DNA from 2 places in the Streptococcus sp. 1171_SSPC genome. Region 2 is predicted to be linked to the other one. Evidence: predicted binding sites of a transcription regulator. Region 2 holds the regulator's gene; the other holds the start of a gene.

Region 1 (9,676 bases), on a different contig from region 2:
GAGTTTCATTTCTTTCAACTCTGTTTCGGTTGCAGCTCCGACCTTGATGACTGCAACGCCACCAGACAATTTTGCCAAGCGTTCTTGGAGTTTTTCACGGTCAAATTCTGAAGTTGTGGTTTCGATTTGTGATTTGATCACAGCCACACGGTTAGCGATAGCTTCAGGATTTCCTGCACCTTCTACAATGACTGTGCTATCTTTGTCCACTGTCACCTTACTTGCTTGACCGAGCGCCTCGATGGTCGCATCTTTCAACTCAAGACCAAGATCTTCTGTGATAACAGTACCACCTGTCAAGATCGCGATGTCTTCTAGCATAGCTTTGCGACGGTCTCCAAATCCTGGTGCCTTAACAGCTACGACATTGAAAGTTCCACGAATCTTGTTCAAGACAAGCGTTGGGAGGGCTTCTCCATCCACATCATCCGCAATGATCAAGAGTGGACGGTTGCTTTGAAGGATACTTTCAAGCAATGGCAAGATTTCCTGGATGTTTGATACCTTCTTGTCGGTGATCAAGATATAAGGATTTTCAAGGTCTGCCACCATTTTTTCATTATCAGTGACCATGTATTGAGAGAGGTAACCACGGTCAAACTGCATTCCTTCAACGACTTCTAACTCGGTTTCCATTCCACGAGATTCTTCAATCGTGATCACCCCATCGTTACCCACTTTTTCCATGGCTTCTGAGATGTATTCACCGACTTTTTCAGAGCGAGAAGAGACAGCTGCAACCTGGGCGATAGCCTCTTTATTGGCAACTGGAATGGCATTGTTTTTCAAGGCTTCAACAGCAGTCGCAACCGCTGCTTCAATCCCTCGACGGATACCAATTGGATTCGCACCCGCTGTAACGTTCTTGATCCCTTCACGGACGATAGCTTGGGTCAAGACAGTCGCAGTGGTTGTTCCGTCTCCAGCGATATCGTTGGTCTTAGAAGCAACTTCTGATACCAATTTGGCACCCATATTTTCGAAGTGGTCTTCCAATTCGATTTCCTTAGCGATAGTCACCCCATCATTGGTGATCAAGGGTGACCCAAATGATTTTTCAAGAACCACATTGCGCCCTTTAGGTCCTAAGGTCACCTTAACGGTATCTGCTAGGATATCCACCCCACGGACCATGGCTGCACGAGCATCTGATGAAAATTTAATTTCTTTTGACATACATCTTTCTCCTTTCTGATTCTTTAGGCTTCAACAATGGCAAGAATACTTGCAGTCCCAACAATCGTGTACTTCTCATCGCCGTCTTTCACTTCAACGCCTGCATGATTTTCCACCAAGACCGTATCACCGACTTTGACACTTGGTGCTACCAACTCGCCACTGAGGGTCCGAACTCCCTCACCTACAGCGATAACTTCTGCTGTTTTAGTTTCAGCTTGACTTGCTCCTGCGATGACAAAGCCACCGACTGTTTGTTCTTTTTCTTCTACTTTCAAGACCACTCGGTCTCCTAATGGTTTTAACATGTCATTCCTCCGTTCTTGTATTTTAGCACTCTTCAGCAACGAGTGCTAACTCATGCTTCTATTGTATCACTTGGTCAAAAATAGTCAAGAAAAAAACACCTCAATCTCTTCGAAGTGTTTTCGATTTCTAGCCAACCAAATTTAGTTTTTGTTGGTAAGCTTGGATGACTTTTTGTAAGTTGGCTCGACCACGATACATCCCATACCCCACTAGCAACATCCCTGCTATTCCAATCAGGGCAATCAAGCTACCTAAGATCAAAAATAGGAGGGAAGTCTTGTGAAAGAAATAAATCAGCAGTCCACCAATACTGGCCATGAGAAAGAGCACACTAAACCAGCGACCCAAGTTTTCCAACATATGGCGTTGGTAGCGAATTTCCGTCTCATACCCTTTTATTAATTCTTGTCTGGTGTGCATAGATGCCTCCTTCAATAAAAATTGAGAATGAAGTATTCGTAAAGGAGGTCACGTACTTCATTCTCAATGCTCCGGTTGCAATAAACTGTTTCCAGTTTTCTCTTAGTATTTGAGACCTGGGTCAAAGATTCCAAGAGCTACCCCAGCTAAGGCGATGATGACTAAGAGAAGCATGACCTTGTTTGGTGAGACTTTCTTCTTCGCCATGAGCCACCAGCAAAGCGTGATAAAGGCAGCAGTCAAGAGACCTGGATAGACGCCATCAATCTTTTCTTGGATTTTAAGGAAGGCTTCTCCATCAGCATTTTTGAATTCGAGGGCTGTTGTAACAGAGACCCAAGTCGCTGCTACAGCACCGATGACCATACCACCGACCACACTAATTGCTTTACGAAGGGCTTGTCCTTTTGGTCCTACAAGGAATTCAACAGCCTTGTCCCCTAAGTGATAGCCTTTGAAGAAGGCGAAACGCATGCCTAAGTAGACCAAGAGGTTCCAAACGACGATATAGAAGAGAGCTCCTGCAATGTTTCCGCCTTTAGAAAGACCAAGGGCAATCCCGAGAAGTACAGGAATTAAGGTCCCAACAACCAAGGAGTCCCCAATCCCAGCGATTGGACCCATCAAACCAGCACGCATCCCGTTGATGGTTTCGCCATCTACTGCTTCTCCATTGGCACGCGCTTCTTCCAAACCAGCTGTGATCCCTACAACCAATGATCCCAATTGTGGTTCCGTGTTGAAGAAGGCTGTATAGGTTTGCATGGCTTCTTTTTGTTCTTCTTTGGAATCATACATTTCTTCCACGATTGGAAGCATTGAAGTCAAATACCCAAAGGTTTGCATGTGTTCTTGAGAAAAACAAGTCAAGTGACCATAATACCAATGATGGAATGCTTTGGTTAGCGTTTTCTTTGAAATTTTCTTTTTATCAGCCATCTTAGATATCCTCCTCATCATCGTCAAAGTCATTTACTCCAGCAGGGACGACTTTCATTGTTTTAATCACTTCAAGTTCATAGTAGATCACTGCAAAGATCAATGAAACTACCGCACTCGCTACCAAGTTCAAGCCAAGAGATTTTGCCAAGGTAAATCCAACAAAGAATGGAATGAAGTCTCTTACTTCTGTAACGATTTGCTTCAAGAGGATGGCAATACCGACACATGGAAGAAGGGCACCGACTGTAAAGAGGGCTTTCATCCAGTAACCATCCATTGGAAGGTATTGTTTCATCAAATCCACCATGTTTTCACCGTATTTGGTGATAATCATGGTTGGAAGGAAGGAGAAGAGGAAGTGAGAAATCCATGGGTAAACCCAATCAACTGCGTAGAGTTTTTTGAAGTTTCCTTCTTCAACGGCTTTCCAACCGATATGTTGCCAAAGCAAGTTCATGGTTGCAGTACCGTAGAAAAGAACGGTACCGATAGTCCCAACGGCTGCACCGATTGGGGCTGCTGCCGCTGCAATTGCTGCCTCACCCGTGATATTGTTAGCATGAACAAATAAGATAGAAAGGGGAATTCCGATATAAGAAATAGCCCGTACATCAGCAGATACAGTTCCACCAGGTGTTACCAAGGCGATATAAACGACCTGAAGGGCAACCCCGACCATGATACCGGTTGTCACATCTCCAAGGATTAACCCTGAGATCAACCCACCAACTAGGGGACGACCAAGTGTATAGTTCCCGATACTGGAACCACCCATACCAGGCATTGAAGACAAGCTGGCGAAAATACCAAGCAAGATTGCTTGAATCCATGAAATTGTCATAACAAACGCTCCTTTTGTTTGTAAGTATAGTTTAGTGACGAAGAGCTAGGATGCTCCCCTCTCTAGAATCCGAATTTTGATTTAAAATCATCCCAGTAACCGATGGATACATCTGGAAGCAACTGGAATTTCACCTTGTAGCCTGCAGCCTGAATGGCTTCGATGGCTTCTGCTTCTTCCTGGGTGATGGATTGGTTATTTCCCAATTTCACAGCACCCGGACGGTCATTTGCAGGACCGACAATGATTTCTTTGACATCGCCTGGGACAAACCCTTGGTCTACCAAAATTTCTTTCATATCGATGGGGTTCTTAGTAATCAAGAAATAGCGAGTTTCTGATTCCGTTACTTTGGCAGATTTTTCTTTGAAAGCTTCCTTGGTCCAAACAAAGGTTTTCTTATCTGAAGCCCCTTTATAGGCTTGAATCAAGACCTTGTTGGAAGCTGCTGCGTCGTTGACGGCGATCAAGCCATCACAAGGCTTTTCTTTAGCCCATCGAGTTACTGTTTGACCGTGGATCATACGGTCGTCAATCCGTACAAATGATACTACCATTTTCTAACCTCCCTTAGTTAAATATCATCTTCTTCATCATCGTCACCCTCTACCGGGGCAAGGGTAAATTCTTGCAAGGCTGTGGAAGCTTCGGATAAAATCACCTGGGCTAAATCAGCCCCCTCCATCATGTCCTTCATCACAACTGCTGTCAGCGCCATGGTCAAGTTCATTCCACCTAAGATCAAGGCTGTACTCAGCTTTCCTTGCTCCTCTAGCACTGTCGTTGCCGTTGTCAAAGGACTGCCACCTACAATGTCTGCTAGAACTAAGACAGAGTCCTCATCTGTTAAATGGGAAATCGCCTGACGAAAATCATGAGCAAAATCATCTACCGATTTGCCTTCTTTCAGTCCGACCGCAATCACCTGATCTATCTTATCCCCAGCAAACATTGCCAGCGAACTTTTCAGACCTTCTGCCAGTCCACCATGACTGACCAATACCAGATACTTCATCCTTTCTCCTCCTTTATGATGACCTTATTGTATTGTTTTTGAAAGCGTTTTACTATTGTCATTTGTCACAAAGAAAAGTTGACATCTGTCAATAAAAAAATGACATCTGTCACTTGACAGATGCCTAGTTGCTCTTAACGAAACTTCTCCCGAAGCATTTCCTCAATAATCTTTTGAATTTGAGGCAATTGATTATCAATATCCTTTGCTTTTAGAGCATTATGAATCAAATAATCCAATCGATCCCAGATATCATCGGGTAGGTTGCCAGGAGTACTTAGGACAGCCTTTTTCATAATCTGGTCCAGGGTCCGATTCGTCAAGGAATCAACCCCGAAATCATCCGCTTTAAGAAGGTCCCGACTTTCCGAACTATTGACCACCGAAGGGAGGACAGAGGTCCCCTGCGACTGCCGGAAGAGGTCCTGCTGGACCTGCTGGTCCTGGGTCAAAAATTCCATGAATTCCTTGGCCTCCTTGCTAGCACTGGCCCGAGAAGACAGAGCAAACAAGGACGTATCCACTAAGGTTGACGGAGTTGATCCAGAAGCCCCGGGCATAGGGATACAGGTCCAAGTGAAATTTGAATATTTGGCAACATGATAGGGATAAGGTTTATAAGTTCGGTACTGGGCCAAGGTCATCGGATAAAAAGCGACCTTGCCTTCATCAAAATCCTTAGAAGTAACATTGAAATTCCCATGAAGGGCTTCGAGTTTTTCGACAAAATAGAGCGAGCGCTTCATTTCTTTACTCGTCAGATTAATGTTATCCTGACGGAAAAGCTGGCCACCATGAGCTGCCAAGGCCTCCCTCCAGGTATAATCTGTACTTCCAAACTGATCTAGCTCACCATCTCCATCTGTATCCCGCGTCACTTTTTGACAAATCGTATAAAATTCCTCCAAAGTCCACCCCTCTTTCGGAATAGCAATCCCTTCCTTTTCCAATAAATCTTTATTGACACACATCAAAACAGGATTGCTCTCAAATGGGAGGGCATACTGACGGTTCTTGTATTTACCTGCTTCTAGGGCAACTGGATAAAAATGAGAAGGATCGACCTGTTTGTCCATCAAGGGGGTCAAATCTTCTACCGCCCCACGCGCAGCTAACACCGGGAGCTCAGTACTGGATACCATATATAGATCTGGCTCCTGTCCATGGAGGATCTGATTGGCTAACCAGCTCGCATACTGATTCTTCGGAATCCCGCTTTCGTAGACAATCTTTACCCCTGGATGCGTTTTTTCGAAACGAGCAATCGCTTGGTCCAAGACTTTTTCTTCCGTTTGGGTGGGCACATCCCAGCTAGATCCAGCGTAGACCCCCAAGCGGACAAGCTTAGGCTGACGCTGCCACCAAATCCCTCCAGCAAGTAGAAAAAGCAAAAGCAAGCCTAGAAACAATCTGGAGCCTCGAATCTTACGTTTTTTCTTCATCGGCTATCACTTTCTGTTCCAAAGTCCTTAGTGGTCACACCTTTTTGAACAGACCAAATAGCCAACTGGGTCCGATCCCGCAAGTTCAACTTAGACAAAATGGTTGATAGGTAATTCCGAATCGTTCCCTCAGATAGGAACAATTTGGCTGCGATTTCCTTATTAGACTCCCCAAAACCAACCTGCTGGATGATCCGCCATTCGGTCAGGGATAAGTCGCTCACATATTCTTCAGAAACGGAGATTGTATAATTGCTCTGAGCCATCTGAGAAAAAATCTGAAAAACCTTACTGGCAATATTGGGGTTAATCATGGCTCCCCCATGATAGACAATTTGAATGGCTTGGTAGAGTTCCTCTGTGGAAGCCCCTTTGAGCAAATACCCTGAAGCTCCATATTTCAGAGCCCGAAAGATGAAATCATCATCGTCGAAGGTGGTTAGAATGATGATTTTTACCTCAGGGAAGCGTTCCTTGACTTCTTTTGTCGCCATCACACCATCCATCTTAGGCATACGAATATCCATCAATACAACATCTGGTCGATCTTGGGGGATTCGCTCTAGCACCTCATGACCATCTGCCACTGCAGAAGTCACCTGAATATCTTGATGAGCAGACAAAATAATTTGGAGCGATTCGCGAATCAGCGCTTGATCATCCGCAATCATTACTTTGATCATAAAAGATTTCCTCCTTTTTCTTTGGGCAATTCAATTCGTGTATAAAATCCATTTCGATTGGCAAATTCGATCCTTCCTCCCAAGATAGAAACCCGCTCTCGCATTTGTTTCAAACCATAGCCAACCTGCAGGTGGTCAAAACCAACCCCATTATCTTGGAGAATCATGATATAGGCATCTTCCACCAAAAAGGAAATCTGCATATGGCTAGCATGACCGTGGCGGACAGAATTGGTCATGGATTCCTGAATCACGCGAAAGACGGTATCCTCCACCATGACATCCAGATCAACCTCATCCCAGTCATAGGTGAGATCGACTTGCAGGTGGGAGATGACTTGGTATTCGTGAACCAATTTCAAAACCGCATCCCTCAAGGTATGATCCTCTAGGGCACCTGGCCGAAGCTTGTTCAAAGAGCCCCGGACGTCCTTGATTCCATCCCGTACCACCGTAGAGACCGATTGCAGCTGGGTCTTGGCACGACCAGGGTCAATATCAATCAGAACCCCAACTGCATCAATCCCAGCAGAAATGCCTGTCAAGGCATGGCCTAGAGTATCATGAATTTCCCGTGCTATCCGCTTGCGCTCCCGGTCCTCCGCAATCTTTTCCGAAAGGGCCATGTAGCTATTTAATTCCGTATTAACTTGCGATACCATTTCTAACTCTTTTTCGATTCGATGGTGCTCTGCTACTACCGATAAAATGTAAAAGAGAAGAGAAATAATAAAGACAACCATATTTAAGGAAGCTAGCGCATTTTTAGCAAATAGAATAAGCATCCGAATCGATGAAGGATAAAAGGCGATATAGGTATCCAGCGAAGGCAACTGTACAACGAGAGAGAGAATGTCATAATTGGTCACAAGGAGGACTATGAAACTCAGAAGGATAAAGGCAAACCAGTAGCGCCTGTCCTTGGAACTACTAAACTCTTTAGAACCATAAAAGATATCAGCAAATACCAAGAGGATGATCCCATTGTAGGAGAAGCTGAGGGACATCATGACACCTAACATCAGCAATATTTCTAGGATATTCCACTTGTCAAAAACCGACCACTCCTGTGTCCCTGGGCGCATCCGATAAAAGGTAATGAGAAGAATCCCTCCAAAGAGAAGGATGGAGATCCAAAAATTCTGAGCTGGGGAACTCGGTATTTCTCTCAATTGCTCCAACAATTGATAGCCTTGCCCCTTGGCGATGATGTAATTGGTCGCATGTAAGTAGAGCGAACTACTAAATAAAATGGCGATGAAATTAATAATTTTCAATAAAATCAAACTATAACGAATGCCACGAAGCTTGGTCATTACTGCCACCCGTTGACATCGTATCGGTCAACATTATCCTTATCAATCATCTCAACTGGAATCTTATATTGCTCCTTGTAGGATTTACCTGTCCTCATGCACTCAATCACTTGCATCACCTGTCTCCCCATTTTAAGAGGAGATTGGGCAACCGTCCCTTCGATATCATCCGTCGTCGAGAGTAAGACCTTCATATCCGGAGAGCCATCGATTCCATAGATAGAAATCGGCAGAGCTAATTGGTTTTCCTTGATGGCCGCTAGGGCTCCGATAGCTGCCCGATCATTTAAGGCCACGACAGTATCAAATACCAGACCATCCTGAATGACCTGGGAAACAGCTGGTAAGGCCAATTCCGTTTGACCACGGGTCTCTTCTCTCCCAACGACCTGATAGGCAGGCTTCGACTGGATGGTATCTAAGAATCCTTGGATCCGTTGCTCTGCCGATACCGTCCCCTTATGCTCTAAGAGTAGGATCTTCGCCTCATTTTTCTGCTTCATCAGGCGCTGGGCGACCAAGACCCCGGCTTGGTAATTATCAGACACCACACTGGCATCCACCGTGAAATGGCTGAGCTGACTATCCACTGCAATGATTTTAATCCCTGCCTCTCGAGCTCGCTTCAGGGAAGCAATGATTTTAGGGCTATCTCCTTTGACGGGGTTAATTACAATCACATTGACCTTTTGTTGACGAAAATAATCTATTTGCTGACTTTGTTTTTCCTCGTCCAATTCTGGATTACGAACTAGAAGCAAATCCCCTTTTTCGTCAGCCACTCGTTCAATCTCTGCATTCAGTGTTTGGTAGAATTCATTGTTCATGGTCATGTAGGTCACACCAATCCGCATCTGCCCTTTTACCGGTTTTAGTTGGCTAGCATTCAAATAGATGACCACTACCACAAAAACCAGGCTCCAAAATATCGTATAGATCATCACTCGATTGTGTTTCTTTTGAACAGCTTCCTCTTCTAACCCCATCTCTTCTCCTCTTAAAAGAACGAACCATTTTACTATATAAAGATTTTTTGTTCGTATTTAATACCTTGTATTATATCATTTTTTATCAAGAGCTTGAAGGTCTTTAGGAAATGAATGCGTTTTACTCATAAATCCATATGATGACTTACCCCTGCAACTTCCGTGAGAAGTTTCGAAAAAGAAAAAACGACACAGCTGACCAGCTGCACCGTTCTCTTCTGTTAAAAGGGAAGCTCTTCCTCTTCCAGGATGAGATCCGCTAGATCTCCTCCTGCTCCATTGGCCCGCATCGCTCGTTGAGCACGACTTTCTAAGAGCTGGAAGCCTTGACAGAGTACCTCTGTCACATATTGGGTCATTCCATTCTTCTCATAGCGTCTGGTTCGAAGCTCACCGTCCACAGAAAGCAAACTCCCTTTATTGGCATAGGAGACAAGGGTCTCTGCTAATTTCCCCCAGACCACGAGAGTGATAAAGTCCGCCTCCCGCTCGCCATTTTGATCCTTGTAACGACGATTGACAGCCAGGGTCGCACGCGCAACGGAC
Region 2 (9,676 bases):
TTGTGAACAAGCGGGTTTCGGTCACTCCGATTTCCATTATCGGAGCAGCAACCAGCGCGACAGACTATGTACCCTTTGCCAAGGCGCTGGATCGTGCGGCGAAGGAAGTTGGGGTTAACTTTATCGGTGGCTTCTCAGCTCTTGTTCAAAAAGGCTACCAAAAAGGGGATGAGATCCTCATTAATTCCATTCCTCGTGCCCTTGCGGAGACAGATTTTGTCTGCTCTTCAGTCAATATTGGATCGACTAAGACAGGGATCAATATGACCGCTGTCCGAGACATGGGGCGCATCATTAAAGAAGCTTCCCAAGCAGATCCAATGGGACCAGGTAAACTCGTTGTCTTTGCTAATGCGGTAGAAGATAATCCCTTTATGGCGGGAGCCTTCCACGGTGTCGGTGAAGCAGATGTCGTCATCAACGTTGGGGTTTCAGGACCTGGTGTCGTCCAACGGGCCATCGAAAAAGTTCCCGGAGCAAGCTTTGATGTATTGGCTGAAACAGTCAAGAAGACAGCCTTCAAGATTACCCGTGTCGGCCAATTGGTAGGTCAAATGGCTAGTGAACGTCTCGGTGTTGAGTTTGGAATTGTCGACTTGTCTCTTGCTCCAACACCAGCAGTTGGGGATTCGGTTGCCCGTGTCCTTGAGGCCATGGGGCTTGAAGTAGTTGGAACCCACGGGACAACAGCAGCGCTGGCTCTGCTTAATGACCAAGTGAAAAAAGGTGGCATTATGGCTTGTAACCAAGTCGGTGGTTTGTCAGGTGCCTTCATTCCGGTTTCAGAAGATGAAGGGATGATTGCGGCGGTCCAATCAGGTCATATCAACTTGGAAAAATTGGAAGCCATGACAGCTATCTGTTCCGTCGGTTTGGATATGATTGCCATCCCAGCTGATACTCCAGATACAACCATTGCGGCCATGATTGCCGACGAAGCAGCTATCGGGGTGATCAACCAAAAGACCACAGCAGTTCGGATCATTCCTTATGGAAAAGAAGGCGATATGTTAGAGCTTGGAGGACTTCTTGGGTCTGCTCCGGTGATGAAGGTCAACAAAGCTTCGTCAGCTGATTTCATTGCCCGTGGTGGCCAAATTCCAGCCCCAGTTCATAGTTTTAAAAATTAAAAAATGGCCCTGGAGCAGGATTTTTGCTCAGGGCTTTTAATGTTGGCTGAGGAAGTGAAAGTGAATCGAGAGGTCATCGCTGCCAGTTTCCTTATAAAAAATGATATAATAGAAGGACATAAAAGGAGATCACATGGCGAAAACAAGATTGTTTATTATTCGGCATGGAAAAACCATGTTTAATACGATAGGTCGTGCCCAAGGTTGGTCGGATACGCCTTTAACTGTTCAAGGAGAAGAAGGCATCCGTGAATTGGGGGTTGGTTTGAGAGAATCTGGTTTGGACTTTGTCCGTGCTGTTTCCAGCGATTCAGGTCGTGCTATTCAAACCATGGGAATTGTTTTAGACGAGCTTGGGCTCACAGATCAGATTCCTTATACTTTCAACAAAAAGATCCGGGAATGGTGTTTTGGAAGTTTTGATGGTGCCTACGGAGGGGAACTTTTCCGTGGAGTCGTTCCTCGGGTTTTAGATATTGAAGACTACAAGAAACTCAGCCTGGAAGAGCTGGCGAATGGGATTTACCAAGTAGATACAGCCGGCTGGGCTGAACCATGGGATGTGTTGAAAAAACGGATTGTAGATGGCTTTGAGGAGATTGCCAAGGAAGTTGAAGCCAAGGGTGGTGGAAATGCCTTGGTTGTTAGTCACAGCATGACCATTGGTTCCTTTGTGTGTATTTTGAATCCAGAGATTGAGCTGGATCCAAGGGTTGAAAATGGTAGTGTCACCTTGGTAGAATACGAAAATGGACAATTTTCAATCCAGACCATCGGAGATGAGTCATACCGCAAGCTGGGTGCTAACTGGTTAGCAGCCCACTCAGAAGAACTTGATGTAAAAAAATAAGATACTATATATAAGAAGAAAACAATTGCAGGAGGATAAAAATGGCAAAGACAAAATTGTATATTGCCCGTCATGGAAAAACCATGTTTAATACCATTGGTCGCGCCCAAGGTTGGTCTGATAGTCCCTTGACGGAAGCTGGGGAACGAGGGATTCACGAATTGGGGATTGGTCTACGTGAAGCCGGGATTCATTTCCAACAAGCCGTGTCCAGCGACTCCGGTCGAACCATTCAAACCATGGGGATTGTGCTAGAAGAATTAGGGTTAACGGGTAAGATTCCTTACCGTTATGATAAGCGCATCCGCGAATGGTGCTTTGGAAGTTTTGATGGAGCCTATGACGGGGAACTCTTTTTGGGCGTTTTGCCACGTGTCTTTCGGGTTGATGACTTCCATCATTTGAGCTTGATGGAGTTGGCAGAAGGGATTGTCGAAGTGGACACAGCCGGCTGGGCAGAGTCCTGGGAAACCCTTCGTGACCGCATCTTGGATGGCTTTACGGCAATTGCTAAGGATGTCGAGTCTAAGGGTGGCGGGAATGCCATCGTGGTCAGTCATGGGATGACCATCAGTACCTTGATTTACCTGATTGATCCAAAAGCCTTTAAAGAATTGGTCTTGGACAATGGTAGTGTGACTGTTATTGAGTATGAAGATGGCCAATTTAAACTAGAAGCAGTTGGAGATCTGTCATACCGCCAGGTTGGAGCGAAATGGTTAGAGGGAGATCATGACTAAATATAAACTTGCCAAGAAAAGAGAAAAGAAAGTTAGCTGGATCGTGCTCTGCTGTATAGGCCTCTGTCTAATCGGAGCAGGAGTGGGTATTTTCTATTTGAAACCTCAATGGCTTCCTCTGGACTTTGCTGAAGATCAAAAAGTAGAAACGACTACTCCAAAAAAGGTTGAGAAAAAGGAAGAAAAACCTAAGACAGACCTCCCGCAAGTTTCTAGCAAGGATTGGAATCTAGTCCTGGTCAATCGGGACAACAAGTTGGCTGAGTTGAATCCTCAGTTAGTCGACGTTGAAGAAATTAAGGTGGATAGTCGGATCGCAGAACAAACCAAACAGTTTCTAGCGGCGGCAAGGGCAGTTGCTCCTGAGGAGTCCTTGATTTCCGGTTATCGAAGTGTGGAGGAGCAAACAGAGCTTTACAATGAGCGGGTAGCACAGTTGGAAGCTACTGGTCTTTCTCATGAAGAAGCAGAACGTCAGGCACAAGCTCAGGTACAGGTTCCAGGAGCTAGTGAGCACCAGACGGGACTTGCAATTGATATGAGTGCCCCAAATGGGCTGTCCGAAGAGGTAGTACAACAAATTATTGCCTTGGCGCCACAATATGGGTTTGTTCTCCGTTATCCAGAAGGGAAAAACGCGATCACGGGTGTAGACTATGAAAACTGGCACTTCCGCTACGTCGGTGTAGAAAATGCCCAGTATATGGTCAAGCACCAACTGGTCTTAGAAGAATATATTCAAAAGCTGAAAGAAGCAGGTTTATAGTTTTTTTGGCCTAGTATCGGTCTTAAGAATGATTTTTAGCACTCTTGAAAAAAGAGTGCTAATTTTTTGGATTTTTTTCTTGACTTTCTTTTGAGAGGGTGTATAATAGAATCATGGTTTAGCACTTGAGTGTTTAGAGTGCTAAAAACGAAAGAGAGGTGAGGTCATGGTTACAGAACGTCAAAATGAGATTCTCAATCTTGTCGTCGATATCTTTACCAAGACCCACGAACCGGTCGGTTCAAAAGCGCTACAAGATGTCATTCAATCCAGTAGTGCGACCATCCGAAACGATATGGCTGCCCTCGAAAAGCAAGGGTTGCTAGAGAAAGCCCATACTTCGAGTGGCCGAATGCCTAGCCGAGCTGGTTTCCAATATTTCGTTCAGAACTCGCTCGATCTAGAGTTGATTGATGAACAAGATGTCTACCAGGTGGTGAAAGCCTTTGATTTCGAAGCCTTTAAGTTAGACGATATCTTGGATGCTACGGCCAAGTTATTAGCCCAGATGACGGGCTACACCGCAGTGATTCAGGATGTGGAGCCGACACGGCAGCGCTTGACGGGTTTTGAGATTGTTCCATTATCCAACCACGATGCCTTAGCGGTATTGACCTTGGATGAATCAAAGCCTGTCACCGTACAATTTGCCATTCCAAAGAATTTCTTAACCAGTGACTTGGAAATCTTCCATCAGCTAGTTCAAGAACGTTTCATTGGAAATACGGTCTTGGATATCCACTACCGCTTGCGGACAGAGATTCCACAGATTGTACAGCGCTATTTCAAGACGACAGACAATGTCTTGGATCTATTCGATTACGTCTTCTCGCAACTGTTTCAAGAACTGGTCTTTGTAGAAGGAAAGGTTTCATCTTTGAGTTATGCCGACCTTCAGACTTATCAGTTCTTAGATAATCCCCAACACGTAGCCTTGGAGTTACGAGGAGGAATGCCGGAAGACCAAATGACCCAGATCCTGGTTGCGGAATCCCAAGAGAAGGCCTTAAAAAATGTGACGGTCATTAGTCACAAGTTCTTAGTTCCTTATCGTGGGATGGCCCTCATGCATGTGATTGGTCCCGTAGAGATGGACTACAGGCGTGTGATAAGCCTGGTCAATGTTATCGGCCGAGTACTGGTCATGAAGTTGACGGATTATTACCGTTACCTCAACAGCAACCATTATGAAGTAAATTAAGACCAAATGAAAGGGGTGTATGCCTTGACAGAAGATATCAAAAAAGAAGACGTGAAAGAAGAGGAAGTTGCCGAGACAACTGAAGAAGTTGTTGAGGAAAGCAACCAACCTTCTGAGTTAGAAGAAGCACAAGCGCGTGCCGAGGAATTTGAAAACAAATACCTTCGTGCTCATGCAGAGATGCAAAACATTCAGCGCCGTGCCAATGAAGAACGTCAACAATTACAAAAATACCGTAGCCAAGATTTGGCAAAAGCGATCTTACCATCACTGGACAACCTCGAACGTGCCCTTGCCGTCGAAGGATTGACAGATGATGTGAAGAAGGGCTTGGAAATGGTACAAGAAAGCTTGATTCACGCCCTGAAAGAAGAAGGGATTGAAGAAATCGCAGCGGACGGAGAATTTGACCATAACTATCATATGGCTATTCAAACAGTCCCAGCTGATGACGAACATCCAGCAGACACTATCGCACAAGTCTTCCAAAAAGGCTACAAACTCCATGACCGCATCCTAAGACCGGCTATGGTAGTTGTCTACAACTAGGATACAAAGCCCGTAAAAAGCTCACAGTAAAAATAGGAGATTGACGAAGTGTTCGATGAACACAAGGAAATCTATCTTTTTTACCCAGAGCTTAGGGCGTGTTCAACTAGGCTACCTTGTCCGAAACGACACTAAACTATGAAAGAAAGATAAAACACAAGCCGGAGGCTTGCAAGGAAAATATCAAAAAGAAAAAAGAAGATAAATTTAAGGAGAAAAACATATGTCTAAAATTATCGGTATTGACTTAGGTACAACAAACTCAGCAGTAGCAGTTCTTGAAGGAACTGAATCAAAAATCATCGCGAACCCAGAAGGAAATCGCACAACTCCATCTGTAGTGTCATTCAAAAACGGTGAAATCATCGTTGGTGACGCTGCAAAACGTCAAGCAGTGACAAACCCAGATACAGTCATCTCTATCAAATCTAAGATGGGGACTTCTGAAAAGGTTTCTGCTAACGGGAAAGAATACACTCCACAAGAAATCTCAGCAATGATCCTTCAATACTTGAAAGGTTACGCTGAAGAATACCTTGGTGAAAAAGTAACGAAGGCTGTTATTACAGTTCCAGCTTACTTTAACGATGCTCAACGTCAAGCAACTAAAGACGCTGGTAAAATCGCTGGTCTTGAAGTAGAACGTATCGTCAACGAACCAACTGCAGCAGCCCTTGCTTACGGTTTGGACAAGACAGATAAAGAAGAAAAAATCTTAGTATTCGACCTTGGTGGTGGTACATTTGACGTATCTATCCTTGAATTAGGCGACGGTGTCTTTGATGTATTGGCAACTGCAGGGGATAACAAACTCGGTGGTGACGACTTTGACCAAAAAATCATCGACCACTTGGTTGCAGAATTCAAGAAAGAAAACGGCATTGACTTGTCAACAGACAAGATGGCCCTTCAACGTTTGAAAGATGCAGCTGAAAAAGCGAAGAAAGACCTTTCTGGTGTAACTTCAACACAAATCAGCTTGCCATTCATCACTGCTGGTGAAGCTGGGCCTCTTCACTTGGAAATGACTTTGACTCGTGCCAAATTTGACGATTTGACTCGTGACCTTGTAGAACGTACTAAAGTTCCAGTTCGTCAAGCTCTTTCTGATGCAGGCTTGAGCTTGTCAGAAATCGACGAAGTGATCCTTGTTGGTGGTTCAACTCGTATCCCAGCCGTTGTAGAAGCTGTTAAGGCTGAAACTGGTAAAGAACCAAACAAATCAGTGAACCCTGACGAAGTAGTTGCGATGGGTGCTGCGATCCAAGGTGGTGTGATCACTGGTGATGTGAAAGACGTTGTCCTTCTTGACGTAACACCATTGTCACTTGGTATCGAAACAATGGGTGGAGTCTTCACAAAACTCATCGACCGCAACACAACTATTCCAACATCTAAATCACAAGTCTTCTCAACTGCAGCAGACAACCAACCAGCCGTTGATATCCACGTTCTTCAAGGTGAACGCCCAATGGCAGCAGATAACAAGACTCTTGGACGTTTCCAATTGACAGATATCCCAGCTGCACCTCGTGGTATCCCACAAATCGAAGTAACATTCGACATCGATAAAAACGGTATCGTATCTGTTAAAGCGAAAGATCTTGGAACTCAAAAAGAACAAACAATCGTTATCCAATCAAACTCAGGTTTGACAGACGAAGAAATCGACCGCATGATGAAAGATGCAGAAGCTAACGCTGAAGCAGATAAGAAACGTAAAGAAGAAGTTGACCTTCGTAACGAAGTAGACCAAGCTATCTTTGCGACTGAAAAGACAATCAAAGAAACTGAAGGCAAAGGCTTCGATGCAGAACGTGATGCTGCACAAGCTGCCCTTGATGAGCTTAAGAAGGCCCAAGAAGATAACAACTTGGACGAAATGAAAGCAAAACTTGAAGCCTTGAACGAAAAAGCTCAAGGACTTGCTGTGAAACTCTACGAACAAGCCGCAGCAGCACAACAAGCTCAAGCAGGAGCAGAAGGCGCACAAGCAACAGGAAACGCAGGCGATGACGTCGTAGACGGAGAGTTTACGGAGAAATAAAATAGTCCAGTGGACTATTTTATCCCGAGCTTGAAAATTTGGGAGCGAGGCGTTAAGAATGACTAATCACTAAAGTGATTGCCATTCTACGGCAATCGCTATGGCGACTTGCCTAAACGCCTAACTAGTAAATGATAAAAAGAAATCCAGAGGTTGCAACCCAGCCTCTGTTTTTCGGTAAAATAGAGGATGTTGCGTATGAAAAAAGTACTTTGTATCATTTATCCTAATTTTTCTCTTTATGAGATAACCGCTTTAACGAGTACTTTAGCTCTGTCTTTTGATATTACGATTGATTATGCCGCTTCAGATCATTCGATAGTGGTCTCTGAGGATGGCTTGCCCTGTCAACCAACGAAAACACTAGATCAAATCTGTATAGAAGAGTATTCTTGTGTGATTTTGCCAGGAATGGTAAACATAGGACCTGCTCTACAGGATGAGAAATTGATTTCGTTTTTGAGGGACCTTGGTGAGCAAGATATCCTAATTGCATCCATTTCTTCAGCGCCTCTTTTATTAGTGAAAGCAGGTTTGCTGAACGATACGAAATTTACAGGTGGAATTTGGCAAAACTTCTTTGATTATTTTGAATTTCTTCCACGTGAGAATTTCCAACCGAAAGTGGTTGTGCAAGATAAACAAATCATTACGGCTATCGGTTTTGCCCATCAAGAGTTTGCAAGAAAAGTGATTCTAAGCTTAGGATTGGCAGAGAATACGGACAACTATTTTAAAGAAAAGAACGAGTGTGCTGAAGAGGATTTGATATTTACTCTATCAGACCAAGAGTTTGATCAAGTGAAGCAAAGTATAGAAAACATCCTCTAAAGATGTACATGAAAATTATAGAAAGGAACAAAGGTGTTCGCAACTGAACACGGGCTACGGACGGTGCCAAAAAGATAGTTTTTTCTAGGACGCGAGCGTCCGTCGTCAAAACTCCTATTTTGGCTGTGTCCGTTTAACGCCCTTTGTATCTTGAATTATGAACAATACTGAATTTTATGACCGTTTGGGCGTTTCAAAGAATGCATCTCAAGATGAGATCAAGAAAGCCTATCGGAAATTATCTAAAAAATATCACCCAGATATCAACAAGGAGCCTGGTGCTGAGGAAAAGTACAAGGAAGTTCAAGAAGCTTATGAGACTTTGAGCGACGAACAAAAACGGGCAGCTTATGACCAATACGGTGCTGCAGGAGCCAACGGTGGTTTTGGTGGCTTCGGTGGCGGAGCTGGTGGCTTCGGTGGTTTTGATGGCACTGGCTTTGGTGGTTTTGAGGACATTTTCTCAAGCTTCTTTGGAGGTGGCGGTGCAAGTCGTAATCCAAATGCTCCACGTCAGGGAGATGATCTTCAGTACCGCGTAAACCTCAAGTTTGAAGAAGCCATCTTTGGAATTGAGAAGGAAGTCAAGTACCATCGGGAAGCCAGCTGTCGGACATGTGATGGAACTGGTGCTAAGCCAGGAACAAGTCCAGTAACTTGTGGACGCTGTCATGGTTCTGGGGTTATCAATGTGGATACGCAAACCCCACTTGGGATGATGCGCCGTCAAATCACCTGTGATGTCTGTCATGGACGCGGTAAAGAAATTAAAGATCCTTGTACAACCTGTCATGGGACTGGTCACGAGAAGCAAGCCCACAGTGTCAATGTGAAAATCCCTGCTGGGGTCGAAACTGGCCAACAAATCCGCCTCTCTGGTCAAGGAGAAGCTGGCTTTAATGGAGGGCCATACGGAGATCTCTATGTGGTAGTCAACGTTGAGCCGAGCGATAAATTTGAGCGTGATGGATCAACCATTTACTATAAATTGAACTTGAACGTTGTTCAGGCTGCTCTTGGGGATACGGTCCATGTTCCAACGGTTCACGGCGATGTTGACTTGGTCATTCCTGAAGGAACTCAGACCGGTAAGAAATTCCGCCTCCGTGGTAAAGGAGCACCAAGCTTGCGTGGTGGCTCTGTAGGAGATCAATATGTATCTGTTAATGTGGTGACACCAACAGGTCTAAATGACAAGCAAAAAGAAGCCCTTCGTGCATTTGCGGAAGCTGGTGATATCAAGGTGAATCCAAAGAAAAAAGGCTTCTTTGACAAGATGAAAGATGCCTTGGATGATTTATAAAAAAAAAGAAGATTTGGTTTTTCCAATCTTCTTTTTTTATCAAGAAAAACACCTCCGAAACCAGGGGTTCAGAGGTGTGGCAAAAGAATCAAATTAAACAAGACCTTGGGCAATCATCGCATTTGCGACATTTTCAAAGGCTGCGATATTGGCACCCGCAAGGTAATCTTTACCAAGACCGTAGGTTTCTGCAGTTGTTTTAGCAGTGTTGAAGATGTTGGTCATGATGTCTTTCAAACGTCCATCCACTTCTTCACGT

Evidence for each region. Region 2 encodes HrcA, which represses chaperone genes, less so after heat shock. Its sites were predicted from a motif close to TTAGCACTCNNNNNNNNNGAGTGCTAA; they were not measured.
Region 1: a site for HrcA is predicted at 1,507-1,533, ahead of groES (co-chaperone GroES). Genes of this name have one in related genera too.

The regions. Positions count from the first base shown of each region.
Region 1 is NZ_JWAK01000031.1:50,737-60,412, reverse strand. It holds gene groL (chaperonin GroEL) at 1-1,176, opposite strand, end outside; gene groES (co-chaperone GroES) at 1,200-1,484, opposite strand; gene ADF75_RS06080 (hypothetical protein) at 1,612-1,905, opposite strand; gene ADF75_RS06075 (PTS system mannose/fructose/sorbose family transporter subunit IID) at 2,008-2,862, opposite strand; gene ADF75_RS06070 (PTS mannose/fructose/sorbose/N-acetylgalactosamine transporter subunit IIC) at 2,846-3,688, opposite strand; gene ADF75_RS06065 (PTS system mannose/fructose/N-acetylgalactosamine-transporter subunit IIB) at 3,751-4,245, opposite strand; gene ADF75_RS06060 (PTS sugar transporter subunit IIA) at 4,263-4,703, opposite strand; gene ADF75_RS06055 (ABC transporter substrate-binding protein) at 4,838-6,145, opposite strand; gene ADF75_RS06050 (response regulator transcription factor) at 6,142-6,828, opposite strand; gene ADF75_RS10945 (sensor histidine kinase) at 6,825-8,144, opposite strand; gene ADF75_RS06040 (substrate-binding domain-containing protein) at 8,144-9,130, opposite strand; gene ADF75_RS06035 (single-stranded DNA-binding protein) at 9,352-9,676, opposite strand, start outside.
Region 2 is NZ_JWAK01000039.1:6,031-15,706, forward strand. It holds gene ADF75_RS08170 (PFL family protein) at 1-1,130, shown strand, start outside; gene ADF75_RS08175 (histidine phosphatase family protein) at 1,264-1,980, shown strand; gene ADF75_RS08180 (histidine phosphatase family protein) at 2,022-2,720, shown strand; gene ADF75_RS08185 (M15 family metallopeptidase) at 2,713-3,486, shown strand; gene hrcA (heat-inducible transcriptional repressor HrcA) at 3,653-4,687, shown strand; gene grpE (nucleotide exchange factor GrpE) at 4,712-5,236, shown strand; gene dnaK (molecular chaperone DnaK) at 5,460-7,283, shown strand; gene ADF75_RS08205 (DJ-1/PfpI family protein) at 7,482-8,114, shown strand; gene dnaJ (molecular chaperone DnaJ) at 8,272-9,417, shown strand; gene gdhA (NADP-specific glutamate dehydrogenase) at 9,511-9,676, opposite strand, start outside.